4 regions of the Mesorhizobium sp. 43Arga genome follow, and region 3 is predicted to be linked to each of the others. Evidence: predicted binding sites of a transcription regulator. Region 3 holds the regulator's gene; each other region holds the start of a gene.

Region 1 (4,537 bases), on a different contig from region 3:
CGGCAGGTCACCGCTCACCACCGTCGTGCGCTCCCATCGCGAGGTTTTCAGCCTGTCGCTTGGCACCACCTTCCGGACCTCCACGATGCGCTGGGCGAAGGCGTAGAACGGATCGCGCGGAAACTTCTTCGCCGCATTGCCCCAATGGCTGAGATAGCCCTCTTCGGCCATCTTGCGGCTGAGCAGGATGGTGTCGATGCTGGCGAAGACGCTGTTGAAGTCGCGCTTCAGCTCCTCGTCCCAGCCAATGTCGTCGCCCCATTCCCAGAGCTGCCAGCGATGGTCGTCATTGGCGCCGACAAAACCGTCGACCGACATCTGCATCTGCAAGATGAGCTTCTTCATCGTCGTCTCCTCATTTGTCCAGCTCAAGTGAATTTGCTTTACTTTTGGAACCATTTGACGTATGCGGAGAATGGTGTCAATAGTAAAGTGATTTAATAATGGAACCATAGACATGTCGACGCGCGAAAGATCCGGCTGCCCGATCAACCTGTCGCTGGAACTGCTCGGCGACCGCTGGACGCTGCTCATCATCCGCGACCTGGTCTTCGCCGGGAAAAAGCATTTTCGCGAGTTCCTGCAGTCGGATGAAGGCATCTCCTCGCGCACGCTGGCCGAGCGGCTGCAGACGCTGCAGGACGAAGGCATCCTCACCCGCAGCGACGATCCGAGCCACGGGCTGAAGGCGATCTACCGGCTGACGGAAGCCGGCATCGACCTGTTGCCGGTGCTGGCCACGCTCGGCGCCTGGGGCAGCAAGCACCGCAAGGCCGACGATCAGCTCGCCCGCACCGCCGACGAATTGGCGGCCGGCGGCGAGCCGGCGCTGGAACGGATGAAGGCGGCGCTGCGGGCCGAGCATCTGGCGAACACATGATCGCCGAAGCTCCTGAAGGATGGCCCGAGGCCTGGCCGCGCAACCGCACGCGATGTCGGATCATCAGCGATCATCATACTCGTCATGAAGGCGGACCCAATCGCCCAGCGTATGCGACGGCCCGTTTTCATTGCGGCCGATGGGCGTGAGGTCGAGATAGCTATAGGTCCCGATCAGGTTCTCGCCGCCCCGGCCCCGCACCTGGAAAGTGCAGTAGACCGTGCCGTCGCCATCCCGGTAGAAAACGGTCGTGCCGCCGCGATCCCTGCCTGTCATCGCGACCTCTTCGAAATTGAACAGCACTTTGCCCGCTTTGATCTGGTCCTCGGTGAACGACACCTGGAAGTCGAAATTGAAATCGCTGCCGAATGACGAAACCCAATCGAACCGCCAATTCATCCGCGCCTTGAAATCCGTGAGCTCGGCCAGGGGAGCGCGCGCGCAGACGACCAGGGACACGTCGTGATGCCTGAGATGCTGGTCGGCGGCGTCGATGTGGTCGCACAGGAACGAACAGCCGGTGCAGCGATAGTCCGCATTGGGCGGAAACATGAAGTGATAGATGATCAACTGGCTGCGGCCTTCGAAGAGATCGGCCAGGGATTTCCTTCCCTGGGTCGTATCGAACTCGTAGAGCTTGTCGATGCGCAGCCACGGCAGCGCGCGCCGCTCCGCCGCGAGTTGTTGACGCTGGCGCGTAAGCGCCTTCTCTTTTGCGAGATGCGATTTATGCGCTTCAAACCAGTCCGAGTAAGGCGCGATGATATGGTCGGTCATGTCGTGCTCCTTGCGCACTCAGGCATGTGCTGACGGCCTCGTTGCCCGTCTTGAAGACGGCGTTGAAAACCGCGATCCGACATTGGCTGTGCAATTTTCGTGGGAAGGGCTCAGCTGATCCAGCCGGGCGCGGACATGCCGCTTGACAGATGTACATGTTATGTTCTCTATTTGTTCCAATCCATCAGCAACCGTGGATATGCAGCCGGATGGAAACGACAGCCACCATCCTGCATGCCGATCTCGACGCCTTCTATGCCTCGGTCGAGCAGTTGCTCGACCCGTCGCTGCTCGGCAAGCCGATCGCGGTCGGCGGCGGCGTCGTGCTCGCCGCCTCCTATGAAGCGCGCGCCTTCGGCGTGCGCGGCGGCATGCCGGGGCGCAAGGCGCGCGAGCTTTGCCCGCAACTGATCTTCGTCGGCGGCAATTTCAGCCACTACCAGCGGCTGGGCGACGCGGCGATAAAGGTGCTCGACGATTTCACGCCGGTGGTCGAGCGCATTTCCATCGACGAGGCCTTCTGCGATGTCGCCGGCTGCACGCATCTGTTCGGCTCGCCACGGGAGATCGCCACAGCGATCCGCCGCCGCGTGCGGGCTGAACTCGGCCTGCCGATCTCGATCGGCGTGGCGCGCACCAAGCATCTGGCCAAGATTGCCTCGCAAGTCGCCAAGCCCGATGGGCTGGTGGTGGTCGATCCTGGCACCGAGCTCGCCTTCCTGCACGATCTGCCGGTCTCGCTGATGTGGGGCGTCGGCCCAGCGACCAAGGCAAGGCTGGCCGAGATCGGCGTCGAGACCATCGGCCAGTTGGCGAGGACGCATAGCGGCGCGCTGACGCGGCTGCTTGGTCCCGCCGCCGGCGAAAAGCTCGCCGCTCTCGCATGGAACCGCGACCCGAGGAAACTGGAGACCAGGCGCCGGGCGCACTCGGCCGGCGCGCAATCGGCGCTCGGGCAGAAACCGGCCGTGGCACGGGTGATCGTGCCCACCTTGCTGCATCTGGCCGACCGCGTCGCCAGCCGGCTGCGCGCCAAGGCGCGGCCCGGCCGCACGGTGACGGTGCGCGTGCGCTTTGCCGATCTCAGCACTGTTTCGCGCTCGATCACGCTCGACCAGCCGATCTCGGCGACCACCCTACTGGCCGAGATCGCCGGCGACCTGGTGCGCGGCGTGCTCGCCGACCATCCACGGGAAAAGACGATCTCGCTGCTGGCGATCTCGGTCTCGCATCTCTGGGAGAGCACGGAGTTGCAGCTCGACCTGCCGCTCGGCCTCGCCGACGAGAAGCGCCGGCCCGGTAGCAAAAAAGGCCTCGCCCGCTTTGGTGCCGACCGCGCCATCGACAAGATCCGCGAACGTTTTGGCAAACAGGCGGTCGGCTACGGCACGGTGGCGCTGGAAGCGGCGCGCTCGGTGCCCGACGAATTCAGGGAGCTGGCGGAGAAGGAACTGTGAGTGCGGGAGCGTCCGTCCCTCATGGCTTGCCAAGAAAATGCGAAATTGCCGTGCGAGCCGGGATCGGGAGACGCCTCAAAACCGCGCCGTGCCGAAAACCCGGTCCCACAACAGCGACGTCACGCCGAAATTGGCGTTGTCGTCGATATGGTGGTGCACCGCGTGGCGGCGCTTGAGCGTGTAGAGATAGCTGGGATGGGCGGGATGCCAGTGATGGATCATGTGGTGGACGCTGATGTACCAGAGATAGCCCAGCATCAGCCCGCAGCTGACCGCGCTGGCGGTCGCGAAATCCGAGAGCAGCCAAACGGGCAGCGCGATCAACGCATGCACGCCGAGGCTGAGCCAGGTCGGCGTGCCCACCGGATGCGCTCCTCGACGTGATGACGGTCGCGCAGATCCCTGATGTAGGGAACGTGATGCAAGACGAAGCGGTGCAGGACGTATTCGATCAACGTCCACAGGCCGAGACAGATCAGCATCGTGCCGATCCAGTCCGGCGCGCTCTCTTCCCCGGCCTCGATCAGCCCGGCCACGCCCAACAGGGCGATCGCCAGCGGATAGACCACGAAATCGCTGTAGTAGCCGATCAGACCGAGTTGCATTCCGGACGCCCCATCTGATTTCGACGCCGCCCCAGAAACGACGCATCAAATTGCCGACCTCGCGGGTGGGGTGCAATGCACATGCATCTGACATAGCGTCGCAATTTCCCGGTGCAAGTTCAGCACGCATGATCGACTCGGAATCGGCAGACCTCGCACCGGCGCCGCAAACGGATATGCAAAAATGGCAAAACGCAGTGCGGGCCTGTTGATTTATCGTCGAGGCGATGGGGATATCAGGGTGCTTCTGGTTCACCCCGGCGGCCCGTTCTGGGCAAGGAAGGATGATGGCGCCTGGTCGATCCCGAAAGGCCTCATCGACGAGGACGAGGACGAACTGGCGGCAGCGCAACGCGAGACCGGGGAAGAGCTCGGCATCACCTTCGACGGCCCCTTCGCACGCCTCGGCGACTACAAGCAACCGGGCGGCAAGATCGTCATCGCCTGGTCCGTCGAGGCCAGAGCCGAGATCGATGTCGCAGCCATCAAGAGCAACAGTTTTACGATCGAATGGCCGCCGCGATCCGGGTCGATGAAAGAATTTCCGGAGGTCGATAGGGCCGGCTGGTTCACCCTGCCCGAGGCGGAGGTGAAGATTCTGAAGGGTCAGCGCCCTATGCTTTCGGATTTGGCGGAGCAGTTGGGCGTTGGATGATTTCAGACACCAAGATCGAGGTCAGGTCTTCTTTTCAGGTATGCCCAAGTCAAGTTCGTACTCGTGGCCGTCGCGGACTTTCTTCAGCAACTCCACAGCGTCGTGTGAATACTTATGGAATGGGGTTTTATTAACACGCTCTTTTCTATGATAGCGATTGTCA
Region 2 (4,537 bases), on a different contig from region 3:
GGCGGCCGAGATTGCGGTAGCCGGCCAGTTTGTAGAAAGCCTTGTCGAAGGCCGGATCGATGACCACGGAGGTGCGGCCCGACGCCAGGGCATGGACGACGTCGCCGAAACCAGGCTTGTCCTTGCCGTCATTCTTCAGCGCCCACAGCAAGGTCACCAGCCCGGCGGGGGCCGGCTTGATCAGGGCGGGCACGAAGACATGGTAGGCGCCGAACCGCACACCAAGGCGGCGAAGGGCCGCGCGGCCCTCCTGGTCGAGCGACTTCATCTCCTCGGCTATGTCGCGGCGGTTGATGAGGCCGAAATTCTCGACCAGCTGGAAGGCGATGCCGCGGCCGATGCCGGAAATCTGGTCGGCGTTCTTCAGGTCGACGAGCGGCTTCAGCAGCGTTTCGATCTGGAAATTGACGAAGCGTTCGGCGCGCGCGGCGACCTTGTCGCGTGCCGGGCCGGTCAGCTGTTCGTCGGCGAAAAGCACTAGGCGCGGCTTCAGCGTGTCTTCGCCCGAAACCAGCGTGCCGATCGGCGCGCCGATCCAGCGCAGCGTGCCGTCCGAGCCGAGCGCCAGATCGCCATTGGCGCAGGCGCCGAAGCGTTCGGCGCGCGCCTCGAATTCGGCGGCAAGCGCCTTTTGCGCGGCCGTGCGCACGGCCTTGGCGTCTTCGCCGCCGGCGGTCTGGTCGGCGGTGAAGCGGAACCCTTGCAACTCGCCGACATGGTGGCCTTCGACAAGGACGGTTCCGGTAGGACTGATTTCGGCTTCAGGCATAGTATTTTCTCTAAGGCGCCGCATGAGGACGGAAGTCCTGCGGTCTACGAAGCGTTTCGTCAACCGCTCATGCAACGCATCCGACAATCTGTCTTCGATTTCGCGCGTCTTTTCCTGCCAGTGTGCCTGATCGGCCAGCCAGCCGGGCCGGTTCGACACGAAAGTCCATGTGCGGATCTGGGCAATGCGGTGCGACAGCGTGTCGATGTCGCCCTCGGTGGTGTCGGCGCGGCGCACCTGCTCGGCCATGTAGTTTTCGTCGACATGGCCATGACGGGCGAGGTCCATGTAGATCGAGGCGATCAGGTCGGCGTGCTGGGCAGGCGCAATCTTCCTGTAGTCGGGCAGCGCGCAGGCTTCCCACAGCAGCGCCACGCGCTTGGCATCGGTGGCGAGCGCGCGGATGTCCTCGTCGCGGGAGAGATATTCGAGCGCCTGTGCGTCGACCGCCGGCAATGCGCGCGTCAGGCCCTCGACCGGCGCGTTGGTCTCGATCGAGCGCTTCAGCGCATCGAGGCTGGCGAAGTCGAAATGGGCGGTGCGCCACTGCAGCACCTTCACCGGATCGAAGTCGTGGCTCTCGATCTTCTTGACCAGCTCTTCGTCGAGCGGGTCGACCTGGCCGGTGACGCCGAAAGTGCCGTCGCGCAGATGCCGGCCGGCGCGGCCGGCGATCTGGCCAAGCTCGGCCGCCGTCAGATTGCGATACTGGTAGCCGTCGAATTTGCGGTTCTGAGCGAAGGCGACATGGTCGAGATCGAGGTTGAGACCCATGCCGATGGCGTCTGTGGCGACAAGATAGTCGACATCGCCTGACTGGAACAGCGCCACCTGGGCGTTGCGGGTGCGCGGCGAAAGCGCGCCGAGCACGACGGCGGCACCGCCCTGCTGGCGGCGGATCAACTCGGCGATGGCGTAGACCTCGTCGGCGGAAAAGGCGACGATCGCGGTGCGGCGCGGAAGGCGGGTTAGTTTCTTAGAACCGGCATAGGCCAGGTGCGACAGCCTTGGCCGCGTCACCACCGAGACGCCCTTCAGCAGGCGCTGCAGGATGCCGTGCATCGTGGCAGCACCAAGCAGCAACGTTTCCTGGCGGCCACGCAGATGCAGGATACGGTCGGTGAAGATGTGGCCGCGCTCCAGATCGCCGGCGAGCTGCACCTCGTCGATGGCGACGAAGGCGGCATCCGTCTCGCGCGGCATGGCCTCGACGGTGCAGACCGAATATTTGGCGCTTGGCGGCTGGATCTTCTCCTCGCCGGTGATCAGCGCCACTTTGTGGGCGCCGACCTTTTCACAAACACGTGTATAGACTTCCCGGGCCAGCAGCCTGAGCGGCAGGCCGATGACGCCGGTTTCGTGCGCCACCATGCGCTCGATGGCGAGATGGGTCTTGCCTGTGTTTGTCGGGCCAAGCACGGCGGTCACGTCGCGGCCCGACAGGATCAGCGGCTCAGTGTGTTTCGGCTGGATGTTCATCGACCTGGAAATAAGGCTTTCTGGCCTCTGGTTGTCGGGAGCGTGCCTCAACTGGCGGGTATGACAGCCGACACATAGGGATTTCGGGCGCGAAGCGAAAGCGGAATGTTCCACCGGCGGCTTCGAAGGCAACTCTATCTGGCGCTAAATTGGCTGCTGCTTAACTGACGGAACGAGTCTGGAACGAATCAGCTACGAATCGGCGACTCGCTCAGATTCAGCTTTTGTTCACGGCTACATATGGATTTTGTGATGCTGAGTCTCACCACATGCTGAATCGTCGAACTGGCCCGTTTTATGCTGGGTGAGCCTTATCCTTAACGTTTGCCGGCAAATGAAAGGAGTGGCTCGATGGCTACCGCTCAAGATTATGAAATTATTAATCTTTCTAAATTCACCGTTAAGAAAACACAACTGAATCCGGGCCATTAACGTTAACTTCCGCTCAAAGCCGGAACGAATCGGCGACAAATCAGCGCCAGAGGAATTTTCCCGTTTTGTTCCCTCAATATCTTGTGTTGTGAACAGCTTATCCACCGAGGATTCACAGGCTGACCGAAGTGTTGTGCACAGCCGGAGTTCAGATGGCTCCACTCTTGGGCCCTAGCTTGGCACAAGGGTGCCCATAGATGAATTCGATGCGTCAGCGCGCGTCGTGGCCCATGACGTAGCGTTGCAGTGCCGGGCCAACATTCTTGATGATCTCTTCGTGGGACAGTGCCACCACCGGCCCGAGCCGTAGCAGATACCTGCACATCGCCAGTCCAAGCAACTGAGTGGCAACCAGTCCGGCACGACGGCCGGCATCCGCCGGATCACCTATGGAAGCGACCATCGGTTTCACCTGGTTGGCGAAAACTTCGCGGACTTTCTCGGCTGCATGCTCATTCGACGCGGCCGAGCGAAGCAGGATTATCATGCCGGGACCGTTGGCCGGCCCTTCCCAGTTAACGAGGAAGCGCCTGATCAGCGTTTCGCCGATAGTGGCGGGATCTATCCGTTGATCCGGCAACCGTAGATCCACGACAGCCGCCCTGGCGAACAGTTCATCCTTGCTGTGGAAATAGCGCATCACCATCGCCGGATCGATCGAGGCCTGGGCTGCAACGTCACGGATTGAGGCTCCGTCATAGCCGTGCTCGGCGAAAAGCTGGCGCGCTGCTTCGAGGATTTGAGCCCGCGTGCGGTCTGACTTGGTGATTTTCCTCGGCTGATTCTCGGTCATGAAGACATATATGTCAACGACTGTTGACAAATGCAATGCGGCTCGCTAAAAGTCAACGACTGTTGATAAATGGAGATGGAAATGCTGCCCGAGAAAACTGAAGTCCTCATCATCGGTGCCGGCCTACCGGCATGGCGCTGTCTATTGCCCTGCATCAGGCCGGTGTAGATCATGTGCTCATCGAAAAGCTTCCCCACGGTCTGCAGACGTCGCGCGCCGGTGTCATCCATGCGCAAACGCTGGAATCGCTCGAACCGCTCGGCGTTACCCAGCGGCTGAGTGAACTTTCTGTGAGGCTGGAAGATTTCACCATACGCGACCGAAACGTGGCGCTGCTCAAGCTCGATTTCGGCAGACTCCCATCTAGGCATCCCTATCTGATGATGCTCCCGCAGAACCTGACAGAGCAGGTGTTCGCCGAGCGGATATCTGCCCTGGGCGGCACGATTCATCGCGAAGTCGAGGCCGTGGCGGTAACTCAAGACGGTGACCGCGCGCACGTGACAGTGATCGAAAACGGCCAGGAAGAAATTATATCGGCGCGCTACGTCGTCGGCGCCGACGGCATGCAAAGCCTAGTGCGCAAGTCGGCAGGTATAGAGTTCGACGGCGAGGCCTATGACGGCTCGTTTGTGCTGGCAGACGTTCGTCTCGAATGGCCCGTGGGGCCGACCGAGGTGTCGCTGTTCTTTGCTCCGGCCGGACTGGTGGTGGTGGCTCCGCTCCCGGATGGATCGTACCGGGTCGTAGCAACAATGGATAAGGCTCCGGAAAAGCCTGAGGTCTCAGATATACAGGCATTGCTCGACCGCCGCGGGCCGACCAGAAAGAGAGCCCGGGTGCTCGGCGTGACTTGGAGTTCGCGATTCCGGGTTCATCATCGCCTCGTCCGGGCCTATCGCAAGGACCGTCTGTTCCTGATGGGCGATGCCGCCCATGTCCACAGCCCGGCCGGTGGGCAAGGCATGAACACAGGTATCATCGATGCGGTCGTGCTTGGCCAGTTGCTTGGCGATGTGGTGAACGGCATTCGTTCCGAGGCGGAACTCGACCTTTATGAAACA
Region 3 (4,537 bases):
AGCTTGGCAATCATCTGCGGCACCAGCGATGCATCGAAATTGGTATGGCTTTCGGTGTAGACGACGTCCTTGCCCTCGACAAAACCTTTGTCCGTCAATGCCTTCTTGAAGCCGGCTATGGCAGCGTTGAGCTGCGGATGCTCGCCGAAATTGGCGATGCCGATGCGTATCTGATCGGCCGCGGCGCTGCCGGCGCTGACCATCAATGCGCCTGCCAGGGCCAATCCCGACAGCCAAGCGGACTTCGACTTCATCATCATTTCCTCCCAGATTTGATCAGCGCCGCTCACAGGCGGCAACTGCGGGGATCATGGTCAGTCCCTCGCTGTGTGTCAAACATTATATATAATTCTTGCCATGCGCCACCATCATATATAATTTTCCAGGCCCGATGATAGACGGATCGCGATGCAGGATCAGAACAGCTCCACGAAGACCGAGGCGGCCTATCAGCTGCTGCGGCGAGATATCCTGACCACCCGCCTCATGCCGGGCGCGCCACTCAAGCTGAGTGCGCTGCGCGCCACATACGGCGTCGGCTGGACGCCGCTGCGTGAAGCCCTGTCCCGGCTTGAAGCCGAGCGCCTGGTCACCGCCATCAGCAATCGCGGTTTTGCCGTCGCTCCCGTGTCGCGCGCCGAGCTCGAGGACCTGGCGCGCGCAAGGATGGTTGTCGAAATGCCGCTGTTCCTGGAATCGATCGCGAACGGCGGCAGGGAATGGGAGGACGCGGTCGTCACCGCTCACTACCGGCTCTCCCGCTGCAAGACCGCGGTCGACGACCCTTCCGATGCGGCCGTCGACAAATGGGACGAGAGCCACGAGGCCTTCCATGCGGCGCTGTTGAGCGCGGCGACGTCCAACTGGCTGTTGCGCTTCCGCTCGACGATCGCCGATCAGCTACGGCGGCATCATCGGTTTCTCGGCCTGGCGCCGACATTGCGGGCGGCTGCCGGCCTCAAGGATGGCTATGGCGAGGCAATGGACGCTTTGCGCGAGGCGATCGCCATCGAGCATCACACCGCGATCATGGAAGCGGCGCTCGATCGCGATGTGGAGCGGGCCAAGGCGCTAATGACAGCGCATATCGGCTACACGCTGCATGTCTATGTGCACAGCGAAGACAGTGGTGCCAACACCTACACTGCGCGCGCCGGCAGCCTGAAAGCCGTTTCCGGATGAGGCTGCCGCGGTTGTCCCGATCCCAGCGGTCGAGCCTGCCCAAAGCCAGTGATCGTTGGCGTTTTGATTTCGTTTCGTTCCGCCGGAAATGGATCGACAAACCATACAAATCCGGCCCGTGAACGCCTCTCAAATGCCTGATGCCAAACCGCATTCAGGAGTAGGCCACAGGCCATTAACCAAAATGATTTCAATGCACGTAACGGCAGCGGAAGCGGTCGATCGCTGCCCGCTCCCAGGGGCAAAAAATTTCCGACGTCTTAACAAATTCATTAAACTTTAAACAGTTGCAGAACACAACTGGAACAGATAGTGTTTGTTCTGGGTTTGTTTTTCGATTCTGGTTCAACCCGTCGTTCAATGCCTTGGGGGGCCGCCATGCTGACACGCAAGCAACATGAACTGCTGATGTTCATTCATGAACGGCTCAAGGAAAGCGGTATTCCGCCATCCTTCGACGAGATGAAGGAAGCGCTCGATCTCGCCTCCAAGTCAGGCATCCATCGCCTGATCACGGCATTGGAGGAACGCGGCTTCATTCGCCGGCTGCCCAACCGGGCGCGGGCGCTGGAAGTGCTGCGGCTGCCGGATTCGATCGCACCCGGCCTCAACGCGGCAAAGAAGTTCTCGCCGAGCGTCATCCAGGGCAGTCTCGGCCAGGGCGGCCTTGGTCGCCAGATCAAGCCGGCGCCATCGCGCTTGCCGGCGGCCGGCAATGACGACGACGCGGTCTCTGCCGTGTCGATCCCGGTGATGGGCCGTATCGCCGCCGGTGTCCCGATCGATGCCATCCAGCACCAGACGCATTCGATCTCGGTGCCGCCGGACATGATCATGGGCGGCGAGCACTATGCGCTGGAGGTCAAGGGCGACTCGATGATCGAGGCCGGCATCTTTGATGGCGACACGGTGATCATCCGCAACGCCGACACGGCAAGCCCGGGCGAGATCGTCGTGGCGCTGGTCGACGAGGAGGAAGCAACCCTGAAACGGTTCCGCCGCAAGGGCGCCTCGATTGCCCTTGAAGCCGCCAACCCGGCTTACGAGACGCGGATTTTCGGGCCGGACAGGGTCAAGGTGCAAGGCAAGCTTGTCGGGCTGATCAGGCGCTACTGAGCAGGAACGGCCGGCTTTTCGGATTTTTGATAGGGCGGCAGCCCCCTCGCCTCACGCGAAAACTTTCGCTGCTCGTGCCAGGGCCGATACGGCCCGTCCACCGCGAAGCTGATGATTGGCGGACCGGTCGCCGATTGGCGGTCGAAGAAGACGGCGGCACTGCCCTTGCGGGCAAGTTGCCGCTTGGTAACGACAAGAACCAGCGGATTGTGGCAGGCATCATAGCCCGTCGCGTCATTGACGACGATCAAATCGGCGAAGCCGCAGGCTTTCCAGGTGTCCTCGCGGTCTTCGACATGCGCGATGATTGCACCGGATGGGTGCCGGGCAAGACAGACGCCATCCGTGCAGTAGAACGGTGCTCCCGGCGGCAGATTGACGGCATCGGCGATGTCGAATTGCCCGTCCGCCTTGTCGAACATCTCCGGCACGACGATGGTTTCGGACACCAGCGCGCGTTTCCAATTGTCGACGGTGAACTCGTTCGGGCGAGCCCGGCTGACCGCGAGTTCGCCGCCGCCGATCGGCAGTGCGACCAGCCGCGCATCTTCCGAGATAAGCACATCGGGCGTGCGCGTATCCGATACAGTCAGCAGGCCGGCAAGCGCGAATGGCAGTGCCGCGAGCCGCAGCCAGGTCGTCGCCATCGTCGCGATGACCAGGGCGATGGTCACCAGCAGGACGGATTGCTGCGAAATCAGCCCGACCGCATCGACCGGTGAGCGTTCCGATATCCACGCCGATATGGCTATCATCGCCGTCAGGCCCTTGCCCATCAGGTAGAGGGTCGGCGCATCCAATCCGAATGGCATCAGCAACGCGCTGGCAACGGCCAGGAACATCACGGCTGACACGATCGGCATGACGGCCAGATTGGCGAACAGGCTGAGCGGCGACACTCGCTGGAAATGCCAGATGGCAAACAGCGCCGTGGCGCAGCCGGCGATGATGGAGGTCATCGCCAACCCGCCCGTCGCCAGCAGGAATTTTCGCGTGAGAAAACCCGGCAGGGATCGCTTTGGCGGTGGCGGTCTCGCCTTTCCCGCATGATGATCCGCCCAGCCGGCATAGGCACCGATCAGCGCCGCGGTCGCGGCGAAGGACATCTGGAAGCTCGGGCCGACGACCTCATGCGGCGAAACCACAATGACGGCGATCGCCGAGATCGCCAGATTGCGCATGGTCAGCGCTGCGCGATCGAACAGCACGGCAATCAGCATCACCGCCAGCATGATGAAGCTGCGCTCGGCAGCGACGACGACGCCGGAAATGACGAGATAGGCGGCGATCGAGAAAAGGGCCGCGGCGGCCGCGTATTTCTTCACCGGCCGACGCGCGGAAAAATCCGGAAACAGCGCGAAGCCGCCGCGCAGCAGACCCATGATGGTGCCAGCGACCAGCGCCATATGCAGTCCCGAAATGGAGATGATGTGATAGATGCCAGTGCGCCGCATCGCCTCGTTGATTTCATCGGGAATGCCGGCGCGCACGCCGACGATCAGCGCCGCCGCGATCTCACCTTCAGCACCGCCGACCGTGGCCCTGATATGGTCGGCGATGGCTTCACGGGCATTTTCTATCCCTGAGAAAAGGCGGGCCGTGAGCGGCATCTCGTCGTTGGTGGCGGAGACAAGCTTTGGATTGCCGAGAAAGAAACCGCTGCCGCCAATGCCGGCAAAATAGCTGTCGAACGAGAAATCGTAGCTGTCGGGCCGCACCGGACCGGTTGGCGGCAACAGCTTGGTGTAGCCGGTGACCAAGGAACCGGCGGTCATGTCCGCCGGGATGTCTCGCGCCGAAAGCCGGACCCTTTCCGGCGCATAGCGCAGTTTCGGCCGCGCGGTCGACGTCACGTCGATGGTCAGCCGGATGCGGCCGGTCTCCATCCGGTCGAGCGAAACGACGCGGCCGGTCACTTGCGTCGAGATTTCCGAACCCAACATCTGGGTGCCCGCACGCCATGTCTCGACCTTGGCGGCAAGCAGGCCAAGCGCACACAACAATGCCGCCATGAAGCCCAGATGGGTTTTCGGCCAGGAGCGCGAAACAAGCGCACAGACCGCCATCAGCACGACGACCGCGACAGGCTTTGCAAAATCAGGCTCCGCCGCGAGCGAATAATAGCCGATCGCACCAGCGGCCAGACAAACCGGCACCAGCAGGAAGGCGACGCCCCGGTCAAGCTCGAGCTCCGCTGCGCTCGCCGCACCGTGGCGCAGGCGAGGCCAGGAAACCCTGC
Region 4 (4,537 bases), on a different contig from region 3:
CGATCCCGGAAAACTACGACCGCTATATGGTGCCGTTGATTTTCGAGCCGTTCGCCGCGGACCTTGCACGGCGGGCAGCGTCGTTCTCGCCCAAAGCCGTCCTGGAAGTCGCCGCCGGCACCGGGGTCGTCACCCGTGCCCTGGCGCCGAAACTATCCCCTGACGCAATCTATGTCGTGACCGACCTCAACCAGCCGATGCTCGACTATGCCGCTTCGCGACAAGCTCCCGACAGTCGCATCCACTGGCGCCAGGCCGATGCCCTGGCGCTGCCGTTTGAGGACGCGGCCTTCGACCTGGTTTGTTGCCAGTTCGGCGCGATGTTCTTTCCCAGCCGTCCATCCGCCTACCGCGAGGCCAGGCGGGTGCTGAAGCCCGGCGGACATTTCCTGTTCAACGTATGGGACCGCATCGAGGAGAGTGTGTTTGCGGACGATGTGACCAATGCGCTGGCAAGGATGTTTCCGAACGATCCGCCGCGCTTCCTGGCCCGCACGCCGCATGGCTATCATGATAAGGCCCTGATCCGCCGCGACCTGGAAGAGGCCGGCTTCTGCGATGTGGCGATCGAGACGAGAGCCGAACAAAGCCGTGCCCCCTCGCCGCGTATTCCGGCCGTCGCCTATTGCCAGGGAACGGTGCTTCGCACCGAAATCGAGGCCAGGGACCCCGCAAACCTCGACGCCGCAACGGATTATGCCGCATCCGCGATTGCGGCCAGGCATGGCAGCGGCGCGGTTGCCGCCAAAATCCAGGCGCACGTCATCGTGGCCGTGGCCTAGTCGTCGCCTTCGACGACGCGCAGCCTGAGCTGCCCGGTCTTTGAATCGGCAACGCGGGGGCCGGGCTCGAGTTTCGCCGCCTGCGCCCGTGACGGCGTCTCCGGACCGGCATCGCCATCGGCCTGCGCGCCAAACTCCAGCGCCTCGATCTTCTGGCCGCGCTTGGTCACTTTCGATGTCGAGACCAATATATCCTCGATATCCTTGGCCGACTGGCCGAAGTGGCCCTGCAGCTTGCGCACGCGCTCGTCGACGCGCGCCACATCCTCCATCAGCCGGATGACCTCGCCCTGGATCAGATGCGCCTGTTCGCGCATGCGGGCATCCTTGAGGATCGCCTGGATAACCTGGATCGACAGCATCAGCAGCGACGGCGAGACGATGACGACGCGGGCGCGGTGCGCCTTGTGGACGATCGCCTCGAAATTCTCGTGGATTTCGGCGAAGACCGATTCCGACGGCACGAACATGAAAGCGGTGTCCTGCGTCTCGCCCTGGATCAGGTATTTTTCCGAGATGTCGCGGACATGGATCTCGATGTCGCGACGGAAGGCCTGGGACGCGACCTTCTGCAGGTCGGCGCCGTCGGCGGCGCGGATGGCATTCCAGGCTTCCAGCGGAAACTTGGCATCGATGGCCAGTGAGGGCGCGCCGTTCGGCATCTTCACCAGGCAATCGGGCCGGCTGCCATTCGACAGCGTCGCCTGGAATTCATAGGCGCCATGCGGCAGGCCGTCGGCGACGATCGCCTCCATGCGCGACTGGCCGAAGGCGCCGCGCGTCTGCTTGTTGGAGAGGATGGCCTGCAGCTGCACGACCTGGCCGGCGAGCGACTGGATGTTGCCTTGCGCGGTGTCGATGATCGCCAGCCGCTCCTGCAGTTTCGCCAGGCTTTCATGCGTGGATTTGGTCTGCTCGGTCATGGTCTGGCCGATACGGCCGGTCATGGCGTCGAGGCGCTGGCCAATCGACTGCGTCAACTCCGCCTGGCGCGCGCCGAACACTTCGGCGATGGCGCCCATGCGGCCCTGCATCTCGGCCTGGCTCTGCAAGATGCCGGCCATCCGCGCCTCGGCGTCGCGGGCGTGGTCGGCGGCTTCCGCGGCCGCGACCGCGCGCGCCTTGGCCGACCGCCACAGCGCGACGACCAGCGCCAAGAACAGGCCGAGAAACAACAACACGCCGAAGGCCAGGGCGTGGCCGAGCGTGATCGTCGAGGCGCCAAGCCGTGCGACGGGCTGCGAAAGGATGGTGCTCAGATCATTCATGTGGACAGCATAGCCGATTCGGCGGCCCGGCACAGATCAAAACGTGAACGCAGGCGGGAAGCCCCGGTTGACGCTTTTCGCTGGACGTCTTACGTGGGACGCCATGCCGATCAAGCCGCTCATCATCCTTCCAGATCCCATCCTGCGCCAGGTTTCCAAGCCGGTGGAACGCGTCGACGCGCCTTTGCGCAAACTGGCCGACGACATGCTGGCGACCATGTATGACGCGCCCGGCATCGGGCTGGCGGCAATCCAGATCGGTGAACCGCTGCGCATGCTGGTGATCGACCTCGCCAAGGAAGACGAAACGCCGGCGCCGCATGTCTTCATCAACCCGGAGATCCTGGAAAGCGCCGAGGCGCGCTCCGTCTACGAGGAAGGCTGCCTGTCCATTCCCGACTATTACGCCGAGGTGGAGCGCCCGGCTTCCGTTCGCGTGAAATATCTCGACCGCGACGGCAAATTGCAGGAGATGGAGGCCGAGGGGCTGATGGCGACCTGCCTGCAGCACGAGATCGACCATCTCAACGGCGTGCTGTTCATCGACCACATCTCGAAGCTGAAGCGCGACATGGTGGTGAAAAAATTCAAGAAGCTCGCCAAGGACAAGGCGCCGGGCAAGCTGGTGGGATAGGCCTCATTCGAGCAGCCCGCGCAGGACCCATCTTTGCCTATCTCGATTCCTTTCGCACCGATTTCGATCGCAAGCGCACGAGACTCGGGAGAGAAAATCAAAACTATGACGATCGCCGCTGCCAGCAGAGGCGTGACGTAGACGGCGAAATTGCTTTCCCTTCGCCTCGACAGTTCGCCTTTCTCGTATTGTTCCTCAACTGTTTTGAACTCGGCGAAGGGTGCCCTACGTTTCCCAAAAGGTTTTTGATCGCGCTGCATATGAGGCTCCTAGGGATAGGTGCTCGAATTATGCGCCCAAACTATTGGTGAAAGAGTTAACGAACTCTCTAGGTCGCTGCCGCGAAAGGATCGGAGTTTTTGTTGATCAAGGGCCGCCGAGATGATATCAGTGATATCAATTTGCGGAGATGGCTATGGGCGATATCTTGATCAGAGACATTCCGGACCCCTTGAAGCGCGAAATCGAACAAGCGGCGCGCAAAGGCGGCCAGAGCCTGTCGAGCAAGGCGATCGATCTCCTGCGCAAAGGCATGGTCGCCGAAAAGGAAGCCAAGCCGGAGCCTGGGCTTTCCGCATGGGATGCCATTCGTTCGGCATTCGCTTCTGAAAATGCAATCGGCGATGAATTTTCCGAGATAATGAACGAGATCGAAGCGGACAGGAAACGCGACTTCGGTCGTCAAGTCGAGGATTTCGAGTGATTGTCCTCGATACCAATATTGTTTCCGAAGCCAGTAAGCCTGTGCCCGATTCGAATGTTTCCGCTTGGTTCCGCAAACAGGACCTTCTCGCGCTCTATATGTGCGGACCAGTCATCATGGAGCAATCTTTCGGTGCCGAGCGGTTTTTGAATAAGACCGGATCGGACCGTTATGTTCGCGTGCTCGATCGGCTGATTTCGCAGCAGTTCGCCGGACGTATCGTGGAGTTTTCCGGTTCGATCCCTCGACTTGCCGGCAGGCTGCGGGCAACGCGGGAAAAGATCGGGCGCCCCGTCAGCCTTTCCGGCGCCATGATCGCCGCGATTTGTCTCGCCCATGATGCGACACTTGCAACGCGCAATGTGCGCGACTTCGATGGGCTTGACCTGAAGCTGGTAAACCCGTTTGAAGCGGGGGCGTGAGCCGGCTCACGGCGCGCAGTCAGAAACAGGATATCCGAAGAAAAATGCCCCTTCGCGTCATCTTCATGGGCACGCCGGAGTTTTCGGTGCCGACGTTGCGCGCGATCGCCGAGGCCGGACATGAGGTTTCCGCCGTCTACACGCAGCCGCCGCGCGCGGCCGGCCGGCGCGGGCTGGAACTGACCCCCTCGCCGGTGCAGCGCGAGGCCGAGCGGCTGGGCATCGAGGTGCGCACGCCGACATCCCTCAAGGGCGAGGCCGAGCAGGCCGCTTTCAGCGCCCTGCGGGCCGATATCGCCGTGGTCGTCGCCTATGGTTTGCTGCTGCCGAAGGCAATTCTCGACGCACCCCGACTTGGCTGCATCAACGGCCATGCGTCGCTTTTGCCGCGCTGGCGCGGCGCCGCCCCCATCCAGCGCGCCATCATGGCCGGTGACCTGGAAAGCGGCGTGATGGTGATGCGCATGGAAGAGGGTCTCGACACCGGCCCGGTGGGATTGCTTGAAAAATGCGCCATCGACCCCGATATGACAGCCGGCGATCTGCATGATCGGTTGATGAGCGTCGGTGCTGGCCTGATGGTGGAAGCGCTGGCGCGGCTGGAAGGGAACATCCTGACATTTACCGCGCAAGCGGCGGAAGGGGTGACTTACGCCAGAAAAATCGATAAGTCCGAGACGCGCGTGGACTGGACCCGGCCCGCGGCCGAGGTCCACAACCACCTTCGT

Evidence for each region. The regulator LexA, encoded in region 3, represses DNA repair genes until DNA is damaged. The targets are predictions, from matches to a motif close to TGTTCNNNNTGTGTTCNG.
Region 1: dinB (DNA polymerase IV) is a predicted target of LexA. The motif match lies at 1,819-1,836, and genes of this name have one in related genera.
Region 2: ACWGS8_RS01505 (helicase-related protein) is a predicted target of LexA. The motif match lies at 2,417-2,434, and genes of this name have one in related genera.
Region 4: ACWGS8_RS18725 (DNA recombination protein RmuC) is a predicted target of LexA. The motif match lies at 2,083-2,100, and genes of this name have one in related genera.

Annotation. Positions count from the first base shown of each region.
Region 1 is NZ_JBSKBO010000002.1:752,611-757,147, forward strand. Features, by position in the region: gene ACWGS8_RS10120 (dihydrofolate reductase family protein) at 1-345, opposite strand, end outside; gene ACWGS8_RS10125 (winged helix-turn-helix transcriptional regulator) at 458-880, shown strand; gene ACWGS8_RS10130 (DUF899 domain-containing protein) at 944-1,657, opposite strand; gene dinB (DNA polymerase IV) at 1,867-3,114, shown strand; gene ACWGS8_RS10140 (sterol desaturase family protein) at 3,190-3,477, opposite strand; gene ACWGS8_RS10145 (hypothetical protein) at 3,435-3,719, opposite strand; gene ACWGS8_RS10150 (NUDIX domain-containing protein) at 3,904-4,374, shown strand; gene ACWGS8_RS10155 (SIR2 family NAD-dependent protein deacylase) at 4,396-4,537, opposite strand, start outside.
Region 2 is NZ_JBSKBO010000001.1:317,099-321,635, forward strand. Features, by position in the region: gene ACWGS8_RS01505 (helicase-related protein) at 1-2,248, opposite strand, end outside; gene ACWGS8_RS01510 (TetR/AcrR family transcriptional regulator) at 2,892-3,473, opposite strand; gene ACWGS8_RS01515 (FAD-dependent oxidoreductase) at 3,605-4,537, shown strand, end outside.
Region 3 is NZ_JBSKBO010000003.1:169,075-173,611, reverse strand. Features, by position in the region: gene ACWGS8_RS13475 (ABC transporter substrate-binding protein) at 1-257, opposite strand, end outside; gene ACWGS8_RS13470 (GntR family transcriptional regulator) at 409-1,182, shown strand; gene lexA (transcriptional repressor LexA) at 1,561-2,298, shown strand; gene ACWGS8_RS13460 (ComEC/Rec2 family competence protein) at 2,292-4,537, opposite strand, start outside.
Region 4 is NZ_JBSKBO010000005.1:111,130-115,666, reverse strand. Features, by position in the region: gene ACWGS8_RS18730 (class I SAM-dependent methyltransferase) at 1-782, shown strand, start outside; gene ACWGS8_RS18725 (DNA recombination protein RmuC) at 779-2,050, opposite strand; gene def (peptide deformylase) at 2,154-2,684, shown strand; gene ACWGS8_RS18715 (plasmid stabilization protein) at 3,136-3,387, shown strand; gene ACWGS8_RS18710 (PIN domain-containing protein) at 3,384-3,809, shown strand; gene fmt (methionyl-tRNA formyltransferase) at 3,854-4,537, shown strand, end outside.